DNA from 3 places in the Kribbella sp. CA-293567 genome. Region 1 is predicted to be linked to each of the others. Evidence: riboswitches for the same ligand, from Rfam matches in the RefSeq annotation. Region 1 holds a riboswitch; each other region holds the start of a gene.

What was found. A riboswitch is a leader RNA that binds a small molecule or an ion and turns the genes downstream of it on or off. The one in region 1 is predicted to bind glycine.
Region 2: it holds a riboswitch for glycine, as region 1 does, so the genes downstream of both, gcvT (glycine cleavage system aminomethyltransferase GcvT) here and gcvP (aminomethyl-transferring glycine dehydrogenase) in region 1, are expected to answer to the same signal.
Region 3: it holds a riboswitch for glycine, as region 1 does, so the genes downstream of both, gcvH (glycine cleavage system protein GcvH) here and gcvP (aminomethyl-transferring glycine dehydrogenase) in region 1, are expected to answer to the same signal.

Annotation. Positions count from the first base shown of each region.
Region 1 is NZ_CP114065.1:4,393,748-4,398,864, reverse strand. It holds gene OX958_RS20145 (FHA domain-containing protein) at 1-465, shown strand, start outside; gene ftsR (transcriptional regulator FtsR) at 545-1,186, shown strand; gene OX958_RS20135 (bifunctional nuclease family protein) at 1,288-1,779, shown strand; gene OX958_RS20130 (MerR family transcriptional regulator) at 1,981-2,598, shown strand; glycine riboswitch at 2,619-2,716, shown strand; gene gcvP (aminomethyl-transferring glycine dehydrogenase) at 2,787-5,117, shown strand, end outside.
Region 2 is NZ_CP114065.1:6,745,651-6,750,767, forward strand. It holds gene glyA (serine hydroxymethyltransferase) at 1-359, opposite strand, end outside; gene gcvH (glycine cleavage system protein GcvH) at 361-735, opposite strand; gene gcvT (glycine cleavage system aminomethyltransferase GcvT) at 753-1,871, opposite strand; glycine riboswitch at 1,926-2,021, opposite strand; glycine riboswitch at 2,023-2,117, opposite strand; gene OX958_RS35440 (DUF6372 family protein) at 3,812-4,036, shown strand; gene OX958_RS31265 (response regulator transcription factor) at 4,120-5,117, opposite strand, start outside.
Region 3 is NZ_CP114065.1:7,140,953-7,146,069, reverse strand. It holds gene OX958_RS33145 (AfsR/SARP family transcriptional regulator) at 1-1,136, opposite strand, end outside; gene OX958_RS33140 (alpha/beta fold hydrolase) at 1,195-2,064, shown strand; gene OX958_RS33135 (DUF3072 domain-containing protein) at 2,098-2,310, opposite strand; glycine riboswitch at 2,476-2,573, shown strand; gene gcvH (glycine cleavage system protein GcvH) at 2,713-3,120, shown strand; gene glyA (serine hydroxymethyltransferase) at 3,123-4,391, shown strand; gene OX958_RS33120 (SWIM zinc finger family protein) at 4,596-5,117, shown strand, end outside.

The DNA.
Region 1 (5,117 bases):
CAGTGCGGAACGATGCTCCCTGGCGCGGACCGTCCGGTGACCGCCCCCGGCGTGACCGACACCGCGATGCTCGCACCGATCAGCATCGAGCCCGAGACCGAGCGTTTCGACTCCGGTGATCAGCTGTCCGCCGAGGACGAGGCCGCCGTCGGCGCGCTACCGACCGGATCGGCGCTGCTGATCGTGCAGCGTGGCCCGAACGCGGGCAGCAGGTTCCTGCTCGACGTGGACGTCGTCACGGCCGGCCGGCACCCGGACAGCGACATCTTCCTGGACGACGTCACCGTCTCCCGCCGGCACGCGGAGTTCCGCCGCGACCCGCAGGGCGTCAAGGTCCGCGACGTCGGCAGCCTGAACGGTACGTACGTCAACCGTGACCGGATCGACGAGCTGCAGCTGTCGAACGGCGACGAGGTCCAGATCGGCAAGTACCGACTGGTCTACTACGCCAGTGGTCAGGCCTGACCCAGCGGTCGGAGACCCCGACCGGGGTGCCGCGGCGGGGGACGAAGCGACTCCGGTTGGGGGCAGCAGCATCGGTGAGGTGCTGCAGCTCCTGCAGGCCGAGTTCGCCGACGTCACCATCTCCAAGATCCGCTTCCTCGAGGCGGAGGGGCTGGTGACGCCGGCCAGGACCGCGTCGGGGTACCGGAAGTTCAGTGCCGGCGACATCGAGCGGCTCCGCTACGTCCTGACCGCCCAGCGGGACCAGTACCTGCCGCTCAAGGTGATCAAGGACCATCTCGGCGCGATGGACCGCGGGTTGCGTCCGCCCGCGCCGGGTGGCCGTCCCGCCGCGCCCGACCGGTTGCCCCAGCCGGCCGGTCTGCCGGACGCCGAGGACTTCTCGACGTACGGGACCGAGCTGAAGCTGACCCGGGGCGAGCTGTGCGAGGCGGCCGGGATCGCGCCGGAGCTGCTCGAGCAACTGGAGAGCCACAACCTGGTCGTGGCCCGCGGCAAGCACTACGACGGCGACGCGATCCTGATCGCCAAGGCGGCGGCGGAGTTCGCGCAGTACGGGATCGAGCCGCGGCACCTGCGGCCGTTCCGGGCGGCCGCCGATCGCGAGGTCGGGCTGATCGAGCAGGTCGTGCAGCCGCGGCGGGACGACAAGACGCTGGAGCTGGCCGCGCTGGCGGTCCGGTTGCATGCGGCACTGGTTCGCTCCCGGCTCGGTCGCTGACCGGTACTCCGGTCCGCCGCCGCGTAACCAAGGGGCCGTCGCCGGGCGGGGGCGACCCCGCCGGGGCAGCCCCGGTCCGGCCCGCAGAGTAGGCTGAAGCCGTGCGCGAAGTCGACGTGGTCGGAGTCCGGGTTGAGATGCCCTCGAGTCAGCCGATCGTGCTGCTCCGGGAGGTCGGCGGCGAGCGGTACCTGCCGATCTGGATCGGTGCGGCCGAGGCGAGCGCGATCGCGTTCGCCCAGCAGGGGATGGAACCACCTCGTCCACTGACCCACGACCTGTTCGCGGAGACCATCCGGGTGCTCGGCCACACCCTCAGCCAGGTCCGGATCGTGAACCTGACCGACGGTGTCTTCGAGGCGATCCTGGTCTTCGACGACAAGACCGAGATCTCCGCCCGCCCGTCGGACTCGATCGCGCTGGCCCTGCGCACCGGTACGCCGGTGTTCTGCACCGAGGAGATCCTGGCCGAGGCCGGCATCCCGGTCCCCGACAGCGAGAACGAGGACGACGAGGTGGTCGAGGAGGAAGAGGTCGAGCGCTTCCGCGAGTTCCTCGACCAGGTCACCCCCGAGGATTTCGACAAAAGCTGACCGGCGGCCCGGACGACCGGTTTGGGCGGTGCTGGTACAAGGGCGGACAGGTAACGATTCGTCACGGAACCGCGACACGCATCGTGCTCGGGGCGGCAGTCGTTGACCCGGCCTGAGCGGCGGCTTACCTTGAAGGAGTCGTGGGGCCTTGTAACTCCACGGATGTGATCCGTTCCAGTCGGTACCCAGGGAGGCTCAGGCGTGACACGCACCGGCGACACTGATCTGACGGCGCAGTCGACGTCCGAAGCACACGCCGAGGCGGCCGCCAGCGCCGGCGTTCAGGGTCTGCTCTTCGACGACGACCTGTCGCCGATGCCCGACGACGTCGGTTTCCGCGGCCCGACCGCGTGCGCCGCGGCCGGCATCACCTACCGTCAGCTCGACTACTGGGCCCGCACCGGACTGGTCTCGCCGTCCGTGCGCCCGGCCACCGGCTCCGGCACCCAGCGGCTGTACGGCTTCCGCGACGTGCTGTTGCTGAAAGTGATCAAGCGGCTGCTCGACGCGGGCATCTCGCTGCAGCAGATCCGCAGCGCCATCGCCCACCTCAGCCAACGTGGAATCGATGACCTGACCCAGATCACGCTGATGAGCGACGGCGCCTCGGTCTACATGTGCACCTCGCCGGACGAGGTGATCGATCTGCTGGCCGGCGGCCAGGGCGTCTTCGGGATCGCCCTCGGCGGCGTCTGGCGCGAGGTCGAGGGATCGCTGTCCGAGCTGCCGACCGAGCGTCTCGACGGCCACGACGACGAGTCCGGCTCACATGCCAACGACGAGCTCGCTGCCCGCCGCCGGGCCAGGATGACCGGCTGAGGTAGTCTTTTCCCAGCCGCACACAGCACTCGGGAGAGTCTCGTCCCGCTGTTTGGTCGGGCGCCGAAGGGGCAATTCCTCCCCGGAACCTCTCAGGCCCATGGACCGAGTGCCTTAGGCGACTCTGAAGCGTGCGTGCGTGACAGAGGGGGAGGCCACCGGCAATAGTCAGCAACGGAGCCTCTTCAATGACTGATCACACCCCCCAGGTGTCGGCCGTGTTCGCCGATCGCCACATCGGGCCCCGCCCGGACGAGATCGCCCGGATGGTCGAGACCCTCGGGTACGCCGACGTCGACGCGCTGGTGGACGCCGCCGTGCCCGCGTCGATCCGGTCGGCCGAGCCGCTCCGGCTGCCCGAGCCGGCCTCCGAGGTCGACGCGCTGACCGAGCTGCGGCAGCTCGCCGCCCGCAACAACGTCGCCACCTCGATGATCGGTCAGGGCTACTACGGCACGTTCACCCCGTCGGTGATCGTCCGCCGCCTGGTCGAGAACCCGGCCTGGTACACCGCCTACACGCCGTACCAGCCGGAGATCTCCCAGGGCCGGCTCGAAGCGCTGCTGAACTTCCAGACCGTCGTCTCCGACCTGACCGGGCTGCCGACCGCGAACGCGTCGCTGCTCGACGAGGGCACGGCCGCGGCCGAGGCGATGACGCTGGCACTGCGCTCGAACCGCAAGAGCAAGAGCAACCGCTTCCTGATCGACGCCGACACCTTCGCCCAGACGATCGCCGTCGTCGAGACCCGCGCGGAGGCGCTCGGCATCGAGGTCGTGGTCGCCGACACCACCGCCGGTCTGCCGGACGGAGACTTCTTCGGCGTCCTGGTCCAGTACCCCGGCTCCGGTGGCGCCGTCCGTGACCTCAAGCCGCTGATCGCCGCGGCGCACGAGCGCGAGACTCTCGTCGCGGTCGCCTCCGACCTGCTCGCCCTGACGCTGCTCGAGGCGCCCGGCGAGGCCGGCGCCGACATCGTGATCGGCTCCTCGCAGCGCTTCGGCGTCCCGCTCTTCTACGGCGGTCCGCACGCGGGCTTCATGTCGGTCCGCGCCGGCCTGGAGCGCTCGCTGCCCGGCCGCCTGGTGGGCGTCTCGGTCGACGCGGACGGCGCACCGGCGTACCGGCTGGCGCTGCAGACCCGTGAGCAGCACATCCGTCGCGAGAAGGCGACGTCCAACATCTGTACCGCGCAGGTGCTGCTCGCCGTCGTCGCTTCGATGTACGCCGTCTACCACGGTCCCGAGGGGCTGAAGGCGATCGCCGACCGCGTGCACCGCAACGCCGACAGCCTCGCCGCCTCGCTGCGCGCCGGTGGCGTCGAGGTCGTGCACGACCAGTTCTTCGACACCGTGCTCGCGCGCGTCCCGGGCCGCGCGGCGGACGTGGTGGACAACGCCCGTCAAAACGGCATCTGGCTGCGTCAGGTCGACGCGGACCACGTCGGCATCTCCTGCGACGAGAAGACCGACGCCTCCGCGCTGGTCGGTGTCTGCGGCTCCTTCGGTGTCACGTACGACGCGACGCTGGCCGGTCGCAACCTGACCGAGGCGGTCACCCGGACCTCGGAGTACCTGACCCACCCGGTCTTCAACACGCACCGGTCCGAGACCGCGATGCTGCGCTACCTGCGCAAGCTGTCGGACTACGACTACGCGCTCGACCGCGGCATGATCCCGCTCGGCTCCTGCACGATGAAGCTGAACGCGACCACCGAGATGGAAGCCGTCACCTGGCCCGAGTTCGCCGACATGCACCCGCTGGCGCCGATCGAGGACGCGGCCGGCTACGTGAAGCTGATCGGTCAGCTGGAGCGCTGGCTGGCCGAGGTGACCGGCTACGCGAAGGTCTCGATCCAGCCGAACGCCGGTTCACAGGGCGAGCTGGCCGGTCTGCTGGCAATCCGCGGCTATCACCGGGCCCAGGGCAACGAAAGCCGCAACGTCTGCCTGATCCCGGCCAGCGCGCACGGTACCAACGCGGCCTCCGCGGTGATGGCCGGTATGAAGGTAATCGTCGTCAAGGGCAACGACGACGGCACGATCGACCTGGAAGACCTGCGGAGCAAGGCCTCCGAGCACTCGGAGAAGCTGGCCGCGATCATGATCACCTACCCGTCCACGCACGGCGTGTACGAGGAGAGCGTGACCGAGGTCTGCCAGATCGTCCACGACCACGGCGGTCAGGTGTACGTCGACGGCGCCAACCTGAACGCGCTGCTCGGGCTGGCCAAGCCCGGCGAGTTCGGTGGCGACGTCAGCCACCTGAACCTGCACAAGACCTTCTGCATCCCGCACGGCGGCGGAGGCCCGGGGGTCGGCCCGGTCGCCGTTGCCGAGCACCTGGCGCCGTACCTGCCGAACCACCCGCTGCTCGGCCAGGCCGGCCCGGAGTCGGGGGTCGGTCCGATCAGCGCGGCGCCGTTCGGTTCGGCCGGCGTACTGGCGATCTCGTGGGCCTACATCCGGATGATGGGCGCCGAGGGACTGACGTCGGCGACCAAGGCCGCCGTACTGACC
Region 2 (5,117 bases), 2.4 Mb from region 1:
TCGAGGCCAAGGATCGTGTCGCCTGGCTCGAGCAGTGCGGCCATGGCGGCCGCGTTGGCTTGGGCACCCGAATGCGGCTGAACGTTCGCGAAGCCGGCGCCGAAGAGTTGCTTGATCCGGGCGATGGCGAGTCGCTCGACGACATCGATGTGCTCGCAGCCGCCGTAGTACCGCCGGCCGGGGTAGCCCTCGGCATACTTGTTGGTCAGGACGGAGCCTTGCGCCTCCATCACCGCGACGGGGGCAAAGTTCTCGCTGGCGATCAGTTCGAGCGTGTTCTGCTGGCGTCCGAGTTCGGCGCGGATGGCGGCGTGGATCTCCGGGTCGAAGTCAACCAGCGACTGGTTGTGGGTGTTCATCTCACTCGCCTCCGATCAGGGACTCGTACGCCGCGGCGTCTAGTAGTTCTCCCAGGTCGCTGACCTTCAACCGGAACAGCCAGCCGGACTGGAAGGGGTCGGTGTTCAGTACGCCGGGTTCGGACGCGACCGCCTCGTTGGTCTCGACGACCTCGCCGTCCACCGGGGCGAACAGGTCGCTGACAGACTTCGTCGACTCGATCTCACCGCAAGCCTCGCCCGCGGTGACGATGGTGCCGGTCGCGGGGAGGTCGACGTACACGACGTCCCCGAGCGCATCGGCGGCGAAGGCGGTGATACCGATGGTGGCGATGTCTCCGTCGAGGTCGAGCCACTCGTGCTCGGCGGTGTACTTGAGGTGGGCAGGCACGGACATGGAAGCTCCTGGTGTGGTCATTGGGCGCGGCGGTAGAAGGGGGGAGCGACGACCTCGACGTCGTCCCGGGTGCCGCGGATGTCGACGTGCAGTTGCGTCCCCGGCTGGTCGAAACCGACGTTGACGTAGGCCATCGCGATGGGATGACCGAGTGTCGGTGAGGGGGCGCCGCTGGTCACGCTGCCGACAACCGCGCCGGTTCCGGGGTCCAGTACTGAGTAGCCGCTGCGGGGTGAGCGCCGGCCAGACGACACCAGACCGACCAGCAGGCGTCGAGGGCCGGCGTCTCGGCGTACGGCGAGTGCCTGATCGCCGACGAACGCGATTTCCTTGCCGAAAGCCACAACCCGGCCCAGCCCGGCTTCGAAGGGCGTCACGTCACGGCTGAGTTCGTGGCCGTACAGCGGCATGCCCGCCTCCAGTCGCAGGGTGTCGCGGCACGCCAGTCCGGCCGGCACCAGCCCGTGCGGCTCGCCGACGCGGAGCAGTTCGGTCCAGAGATGCTCCGCGTGCTCGGGACGGCCGTAGATCTCGAAGCCGTCCTCGCCGGTGTACCCGGTGCGAGCGAGCAGCACGTCGCTCCCGGCGAGAGTGGCTTCGGCGATCGCGTAGTACTTGAGCTCAGCCAGTTCCGTGTCGGTCAACTCCGACACGATGGCCGCCGCCGCAGGACCTTGCACAGCGATCAAGGCCCAATCATGAGTTGCATCGCGGAGCTGGGCGTCATAGCTGGTCACGCGCTGCTCAAGGGCTTCGAGTACGGGGTCCACGTTACCCGCGTTGGCGACGACCAAGAACCTTTCCTCGGCGAGCCGGTAGACAACCAGGTCGTCGAGGATGCCGCCGTCCGGGTCGCAAAGCATGGAGTACCGCGCTCGGCCGATCGCGAGCTTCGACGGGTGACCGACCAGGGCGTGGTCGAGCGCGAGCCCAGCCTGCGGACCGGTCAGCTCGATCTCGCCCATGTGCGACAGGTCGAACAGGCCGGCGGCGGTACGGACAGCGATGTGCTCCGCGATGTCGGAGGAGTAGCGCACCGGCATGGACCAGCCGGCAAAGTCGGTGAAGGAGGCACTGAGACGCTGATGTTCGGCGTACAGCGGCGTTTGCCTGGACTTGTCGTGCGACGTCGTCATGAGTGGGAGGCTCCCTGTGTCAGGCACCGCATGATGCGGTACCACGGTGGGTGACCTCCCCGCTCTGTCATCGGTACCTGAGAGCTTCACCGCCCGGTGGGCGGCTTGCACCTTGGGTGCAGGACCGTGGTCCTGGCTTTCCAGAGTTCGCCTCACCGGGACGGTAAATGGGCCTGAGAGATTCTGGGGAGAGTTGCTCCTTCGGCGCCTTGCCATATTGGGCAAGAGCTCTCCCGCCCCGATTCGAGCGGCGCGATATGAAGTTGAGCGTCCGACTCTAGGGCGAAGCGCTCAGTATGGTCAATCGGCCGAGACCGCCGATCGGAACCACCCAACTGCTCCAGCGGCCAGCTTTTGCGCACAGGAGCGTTAGGTGCCGCCCGCTGGGACAAGGCTCCTCGTCTCCGCCGCGCGCGACTATTGATCGATCCAGTGGCGGAAGCAACAGATGATGTAGAACTCTTTCGGCGACCGGCGACCGGCGCGCGCGTGGCGCCGACATCTGGCGAATCTCCTATAGGACGGGACTGCGATGCTGGCCGGCTACTGCGGTCCATGCGACACTCTCGCCGTGGAGTGCCCTGAGTGAGGCGAGGTCACTGCCTCGATGTGGGTGCACGACGGAGTGCGACTCTTGTGAGGTCGCCTTCGAGAGTTGATACATCCAGGAGATCCGGATCTAAGCACGATCACGGCAGCTCTGCCCTTACCGCCTGAGTAGGTAGAAGGCGGGTATTGAGGATCAATCGTTCTACAACACCGACGCCGATCGATTGTCGCTGTCGGTGTCAGAAGTAGCCTGCACGGATTCCACGCTCCGAAGTGGCTGGTTTGCAGGGGACTGCCGGTGTACCGAAGCCGTCTGCACTAGCGTGCGAGTTCGGCGGTTACGCGAGCCTGGAGATGCTGTCGGTCATGAGGGGCTTGAGCGCGGTTTGCTGACGGCGTCGGACGAGTTATGGGAGTCGCCGTACGGCAAGCCGCGGTGATCAGCAGCCGCCTGGCCGCGCTCGACACCGCTGGCGTGACTGCTGTGGACAAGGCGGCCGGCGAGCTCGGGCTGTCGCGGCGCCAGGCCTACTTACTGCTGAGCCGGTGGCGCGCAGGCGGGGGCATGGTCGGACCGGTTGCCCGCCGCTGCAGCGGCGGGCAGGCGACCAAAGTCGGCCGCCTGACACGGCGAGGCGATCATCCGGCAGTTTCTGCAGGCTCGGTACCTGACTCGTCAGCACCGTTCGATGGCTACGGCTGCCAGGAGATCACCCGGTAATTTGGATGTCACCAGTCCGGGCCGGTGATCGAGGAGTGTCGCCGGCCCGGACCAGGTGTGGGGCTAGCTGCGAGTGGGGCTGGCTTCGCTTTCGGCCGTCGGAGGGGCGATGCTCCATGCCCCGACGGAGTCGTTGCGAACCGAGATCCTGCCAACCGCTCGGTTTGCGGGGAGCGGTTCGAACCCGGCGGTGGTCTCTACGCTGTCGGCCTCGAAGCCGGCGGAATCGCCCCGCTCGATGAGTGGAGTCCCGTCCTCGAGCCAGACCTCTACAACCCACGGACTTCCGGCGGAATCCAATCCGGCTCGGTGGGTTCCGTCACAATCACCCGAACCTTCAGGGTGTATCCATCGGGCATGTCCGGCATGGTGACCGGCCATACCTCGATGCGTGGCTGCGTCTGGCTCAGAACCCAGATCACATCAGAACCCGCACTTGATCGAGGTCTGATTCGATTCGACGGGGCTGGGGTAGTACTGGTAGTTGGCCATGATCGAATACGCTACCTGCACGTACGTTGAGTACTTGCTGCGGCTGCATCCGGTCACCATTGCATTGGTGCGAGCTTGGTGTGCGTGCACGAGGGCTCCCTGGTAGACGTCGCAGTGGAAGCTTCCCAGGCCCCCGGGATCCTGCACACACAGATTAACCCTGATGTTGTACCTGACGATGGAAGCCCTGTTGAGCTGGGAACAGCACCAGCCGGGTGGGTGCCGGTGCGTCTGCCAGCTTTACCACGACGATCCAGGTACCTGCCCGGCCGCAGCGGAGCCAGGCCGGTTGCTGCGCATTGTTGCCCTCGGCGCAGTCATGGGCACCAGCCGACATCAGCGATGCCTGCCACTGTGCGTCGCTTGCTACAACGCGATCGCGCCTCGCGCGGACATCAATTAGAGCGGACACTGGCCTATCTATGTGAGGAGCGTTCCGCTGCTTAATACCCGACACAACGCCGCTTGTCAGCGCTTTCACCAAACTTAGTCGTAGATCGAGAGCACGCTGTATGGCCCGATCCAGCCAGCCTGCGTTGCAATACCGACCGCGTGAAGACTGCTGCGGGCGCCCAACTTTATGGCCACGTCGGACAGGCAGGTCCTGACCGTTCCCGGGGACAGATGTAGAGCGCGGGCGACTTCGTGGCTTGGGAGACCTTGGGCTGTCTGAAGAAGGATCTGCTGCTCGCGGGCGGTCAACGGATTTCGGACTCTCATTTCGGCCATTGCCCATCGCATCGATTGGTTCATCATCCAGCGGCCGAGACTTGGGTTACGAACAAACTCACGGATCTCACTCGAGTCGCTCTCTTTCCAGATGCCGCCAAGCCGGCTCGAGTAGGGTGGTGCCGAGTCGAACATGCGGCCGAGGGCGGCGCTTACGGACGCGGCTGTCTCGGGTCCGACTAGCCAGAGTCGTCTGCAGTTTGGGAGGAGCGCCGCGATCTTGGCGTCGACGTCCAGATCGTCCTTTAAAAGCGGGTCCAAGAGTATGGCTCCCGGCTGGGTTGTCTGTGCGCGTGCTACGACGTCCTCATAAGATTCGACCTCAGCAACAACCGTCACGTCGTCGGTGCTCGCGAGCATCGTCGTCAGACCGAGCCGCATGAGGCCGTTGCGTGCGACAACCATCACTCTGAGCGGCGGCTCATCGCGCGTCTTGGGGAGCGCTGCGGATCCGGAGGGACCAGCGGCGGCCTCCAGACGAGCGGGGTCCAGAAGGCCGATCGCAGCGTTCCGCACGTCGTCAGTACGGTCATCGAGCTTGGGCTGGTGATTCTGATTCGGAGGCTCAGTCGAAACCAATAGCTCCGATACGTGGCCCAACTCGTCGGGAGCCGAGGGGGGCAGCGCGTCCCATCGCTGCCGCCACTGATCAAGCAGGCGTCCGTCTGTGACATTGCAGGCTTGCAGGAAGGCTCTGACGCAGTTCCAGGTCGGTGCTTTGCCGCCGCTGGCGGCTTTCGACAGCGCGGAACTGG
Region 3 (5,117 bases), 2.7 Mb from region 1:
AGGCCACGGGTGCTGTTGCGGCCACGCGATTCGACCGCCACTGTCGCCAGAAGCCGAGCACGGGCCGCTTCCTGCGTGGTCGCTGACAGGGCGCGCTCCGCTGCCGCCACGATCTCGTCGGCTTGGCGTTGGTCGTCAGAGCGCGTCCAGATCGCCGGTACGTCGTACAGGCCGATCACCCGAGCCGTCAGGTTCGGATCGCCCAGCTCCTCGGCCGCGGTGATGGCGGCCAGCCTGTGTTCGCGGGCAGCCTCCAAGCCGCTGCCGCCGGTCACCGCGAGATTGCGGAGCAGCCCGACGGTCGACTCCAGCCGTGCGCGGGCAGTGGAACTCACTGCCCGGTCATAGGCCGCAGTGGCCTGTGCCCACACCTGCCCTGCTGCGTGCGGATCCAGGTGGTCGGCCTGGTTGAGGATGTCCGTCTCCAGCCGCTGCAACGCGGGACCGGGGTCGACACCGAGTTGCTCGACCAGCAGGGTGCGCGCTTTACGCAGTACTGCGAGCGCGTCGCCTTGGCGGCCTGAGCGGTACAGCGCCAGCGCCAGCAGCCGCCAGGCGTCCTCACGCCACGGGTGCTCGGCCACATGCGCATCCAGTGCCGGTACTGCGTCCGCAGCAAGTCCCAGCGCGAGTCTTGCCTCGGCCTGGCGCTCAATGGCGGTCAGCCGCAGCTCCGCCAGCCGGGAGCGCTCTGCATGAGCCCAAACCGCGTCGGCGAACTCTGCATAGGCCGGACCTCGCCACTGGGCGACTGCCGCTTCGAGCATGGCCAATGCGTCTTGCGGCGGGCGCGTGGCGCTCTCCTCCAGCGACTGCTCGAAGCGCCAAGCGTCGACGTCAGTTGCTTTCAGGGCATAGCCCGGACCCTCGGTGATCAGCAGCGCGGGCGGCGTGCGCGGCGGCCGGTCAGGCTCCAGCGCGCGCCGAAGTGCCGCCACGAAGGTGCGGACGGAGCTGGTGGCGCCGTCGGGCGGGACCGTCCACAGGTCGTCGACGAGCGAGTTGACCGGCACGATCCGGCCGCGGGCGATGATCAGGCGAGCCAGGACGGCGCGATGCCGAGGTCCCCTCAGTGCCAGCTCGGCGCCGTCGCGCCAGGCCGTCACCGGTCCGAGCACCCCGAAAGCCACCTGCACCAGCTCACCGTATAGCTCTGCTCATCGGATGCTCATCGGCGCGCGGCAGGCTCTTTCCATGAAGATTCCTGGTTTCACCTATCAGCACGTGCAGGTCGCCGACGGGGTCTCGCTGAACGCCGCGATCGGCGGCACCGGCACCCCGATCGTGCTGCTGCACGGCTTCCCGCAGACCCACTTGATCTGGCGGCACGTCGCCGCCGAGCTGGCGACCGACCACACGGTGATCTGCCCCGACCTGCGCGGCTACGGCGCCAGCGACAAGCCGGCGGAGACCGACGGTACGGCGTACTCGAAACGCACGATGGCCGCCGACATCGTGGCCCTGGCCGCCGCCCTCGGGCACCCGGAGTTCGCGCTGGTCGGACACGATCGGGGTGCTCTGGTGGCCTTCCGCGCCGGGCTCGACCACCCGGACAAGATCACCCAGCTGGTCTGCCTCGACGTGCTGCCGACCCTGGACATGTGGGACGCGATGCACGGCGTCAACGCCGCTGTCGCCTTCCACCTCTACCTGATGGCCCAGCCGCCCGGCTTGCCCGAGGAGCTGATCGCGGCCGCGCCGGACGCCTTCTTCAGCTACTTCCTCGACCTGTGGATCAAAGACCCGGCCGCGATCCCGGCGGAGATCCGGGCTGCCTACCTGACGGCTTCCCGCGAGGCTGTGGTCTCGATCGTTGCCGACTACCGCGCGAGCGCGGGAATCGATGTCGAGCACGATCGCGAAGACCTTGCCGCCGGCAACAAGCTGCGGATGCCGGTCGCCGTGGTCCAGCAGGACTGGGGCAGCGCCCTCGGCTTCGACGCCGCCGCCCTCTGGTCCGCCTGGGCGCCGGACCTGCGCCACTCCACCACCACCGCCGGCCACTTCATGGCCGAAGAAGCTCCGGCGGAGATCACCGAGACGATCCGGAGCCTCCTGGCCTAAGCTGTCGGCAGTGAGTCCCCGATCCGGACCGGCTCAGCTCTGACCTCGGCCGGTGCGCACCTGCAGCTCCTCGATCAGCTGCGACGCCTCGGCCTTCGTCAACTCGCCGGCCGGCAGTTCCTCGCCGGCCTCCTGCGCGAGAGTGCTCAGGTACGACGCCTGCGGCCCGGTCATCGGCTCGTCCCCGGTGGACCAGTCCGCCGGATCCTTGTCGGGGACCGGCTGTACCTCGTCGTTGGTGCTCATCAGACGCTCCTACCCATCGAACAATTGCTCGGTTGTCGCTTACCAATCCCTCTGTACCCAGCCCGCGAAGCGCCATGCACCAGCCGTGCTCCGCGGCTGAGGAGCATCTCGACAAGCGGTCGGGCATCGCCTACTGTCAGCTCCGACAACTCAAGACCGCGCCGTCGACACCGGGCGGGAGAGTCCCCGCCGCATCAGGTGAGGGGACGCCGGAGGAGCAACTCTCCCCAGAATCTCTCAGGCCCCGATACCGCTCGGAAGAGGCGACTCTGGAAAGCCGGGATCGAGTCGATCCCGCACCCACGGTGCAAACCGCCCGACCGGCGGTGAAGCTCTCAGGTACCGATGACAGAGCGGGGAGGCCCACCATCCCGGCCACGGCCGGGGGAAAAGAGCCTCCTCATGCCCCAAAGTCCTGCCGGCGCGCTGCCCGGCGACGACCGGTACCGCTACACCGCGGGCCACGAATGGCTGTGCCCCGATGCCGGCGGACTCGTGCTGATCGGCGTCACCGCGTTCGCCGCCGACGCGCTCGGCGACATCATCTTCCTCGACCTCCCACCGGTCGGTACCGCGCTCACCGCGGGCGCCGCCTTCGGTGAGATCGAGTCCACCAAGTCGGTCGGCGACCTGCACGCCCCGGCCGGTGGAGAGGTTGCCGAGGTCAACGAGGCCGCGGTGGCCGAACCGGGACTGCTGAACAGCGACCCGTTCGGCGCCGGCTGGCTGGTCAAGCTCCGGCTGACCGAAGAACCCGCCGGGCTGCTCGACGCCGCGGCGTACACCGAGCTGATCGAGCGGGGTGAGTGATCGTGCTGGAGACGCCACTCACCGAGTTCGACCCCGAGATCGCCGCCGCGCTGGCGGCCGAGCTCGGCCGCCAGCAGAGCACGCTGGAGATGATCGCCTCGGAGAACTTCGCGCCGCTCGCGGTGATCCAGGCCCAGGGCTCGGTGGCCACCAACAAGTACGCCGAGGGCTACCCCGGCCGCCGGTACTACGGCGGCTGCGAGCACATCGACGTGATCGAACGCCTCGCCCAGGACCGGGTGAAGGAGTTGTTCGGCGCCGGTTTCGCCAATGTCCAGCCGCACTCCGGTGCCTCCGCCAACGCCGCGGTGATGAGCGCGCTGCTCCAGCCCGGGCAGACGATCATGGGCCTCGACCTCGCCCATGGCGGCCACCTCACCCACGGCATGCGGCTCAACTTCTCCGGCCGCCTGTACGACGTGGTGCCCTACCACGTGCGCGCCGACGACCATCGGGTCGACATGGACGAGGTCGAGCGGCTCGCGAAGGAGCACCAGCCGGCCCTGATCGTGGCGGGCTGGTCGGCGTATCCGCGGGTGCTGGACTTCGCGGAGTTCCGCCGGATCGCGGACTCCGTCTCGGCGTACCTGATGGTCGACATGGCGCACTTCGCCGGACTCGTCGCGGCTGGTGAACACCCGAACCCGGTGCCCTACGCGCACGTCACCACGACCACCACCCACAAGACGCTCGGCGGTCCGCGCGGTGGGGTGATCCTGACCAACGACGCCGACCTGGCCAAGAAGGTCAACAGCTCGGTCTTCCCCGGCCAGCAGGGCGGGCCGCTGGAGCATGTCATCGCCGCCAAGGCGGTCGGCTTCAAGCTGGCGGCGAGCCCGGAGTTCCGCGAGCGGCAGAAGCGCTCGCTGGCGGGCGCCAGGATCCTCGCCGATCGCCTGCTGGCCGACGATCTCGAGCAGGCCGGCGTCGCGGTCGTCTCCGGCGGCACCGACGTGCACCTCGTCCTGGCCGACCTGCGCGACTCGGAACTCGACGGCCGGCAGGCAGAGGACCGGCTGCACCAGATCGGCATCACGGTGAACCGCAACGCGGTGCCGTTCGACCCTCGGCCGCCGATGGTCACCTCGGGCCTGCGGATCGGGACACCGGCCCTGGCCAGCCGTGGCTTCGGTGAGCCGGCCTTCGAGGAGGTCGCCGAGATCATCGCCCGGGCGCTGCTCCCCGGCTTCGACGACCGCCGCGCCGCCGTACTGGGGCAAGCGGTCAGCGCACTGGCTGCCGCCCATCCGCTCTACGCCTCGCTGGGCTGAGCACCGAGGTCGCGCCGGGCGGTGTACCTACGGACAGGTAGTGCACCGCCAGACGCTGTCCACATCGCCGCCACCTCCGCTCAGGTGCACTAGTTGCCGCGCACTACTTCCTGTCGCTCTGTCCGAAGTCGGGGCAGGTGAGGTGGTGTGTCGGCGGCGGGTGGCAGGATCTGCGGGGTAACGGGCTGAGCGGTGGGGGGTGCGGTGGCGGGCTGGGACGTGGAGCAGGTGCTGGCGATGGCGCCCGATGCCGCGTCGGCCAAGGCTGCCCAAGGGCTGGCCCGGCCGCAGCGGTGGTCGGAGATCGGCAGCTCCGAGCGTGCGCTGTGGGGCCTGTGCCAGGGGAGCGGCAAGAAGCCGTACCAGACCGTCGTCGACCGGAGCGGCCCGGCGTTCAGGTGTTCGTGCCCGAGCAGGAAGTTCCCCTGCAAGCACGCACTCGCGCTGATGCTGCTCGCCGCCGTCGGCCAGGTACCGGAAAGGGCCGAGGCCGAGTGGGCCTCCAGCTGGCTGGAGGATCGGGCGTCCCGGGCCGAGAAGTCGGCTGAGAAGGCAGAGCGGAAGCCCGGCGAGGTGGCCGATCCGCTGGCGGCTCAGCAGCGGGTGACGCGCCGAGCTGACCGGGTGTCGGCAGGCATGGCCGAGTTGCAGAGCTGGCTCGACGACCAGGTACGCCGCGGCCTCGGCGGTTTCGAGCAGCGCGGTTACGGCGAGCTGAGTCGTCTG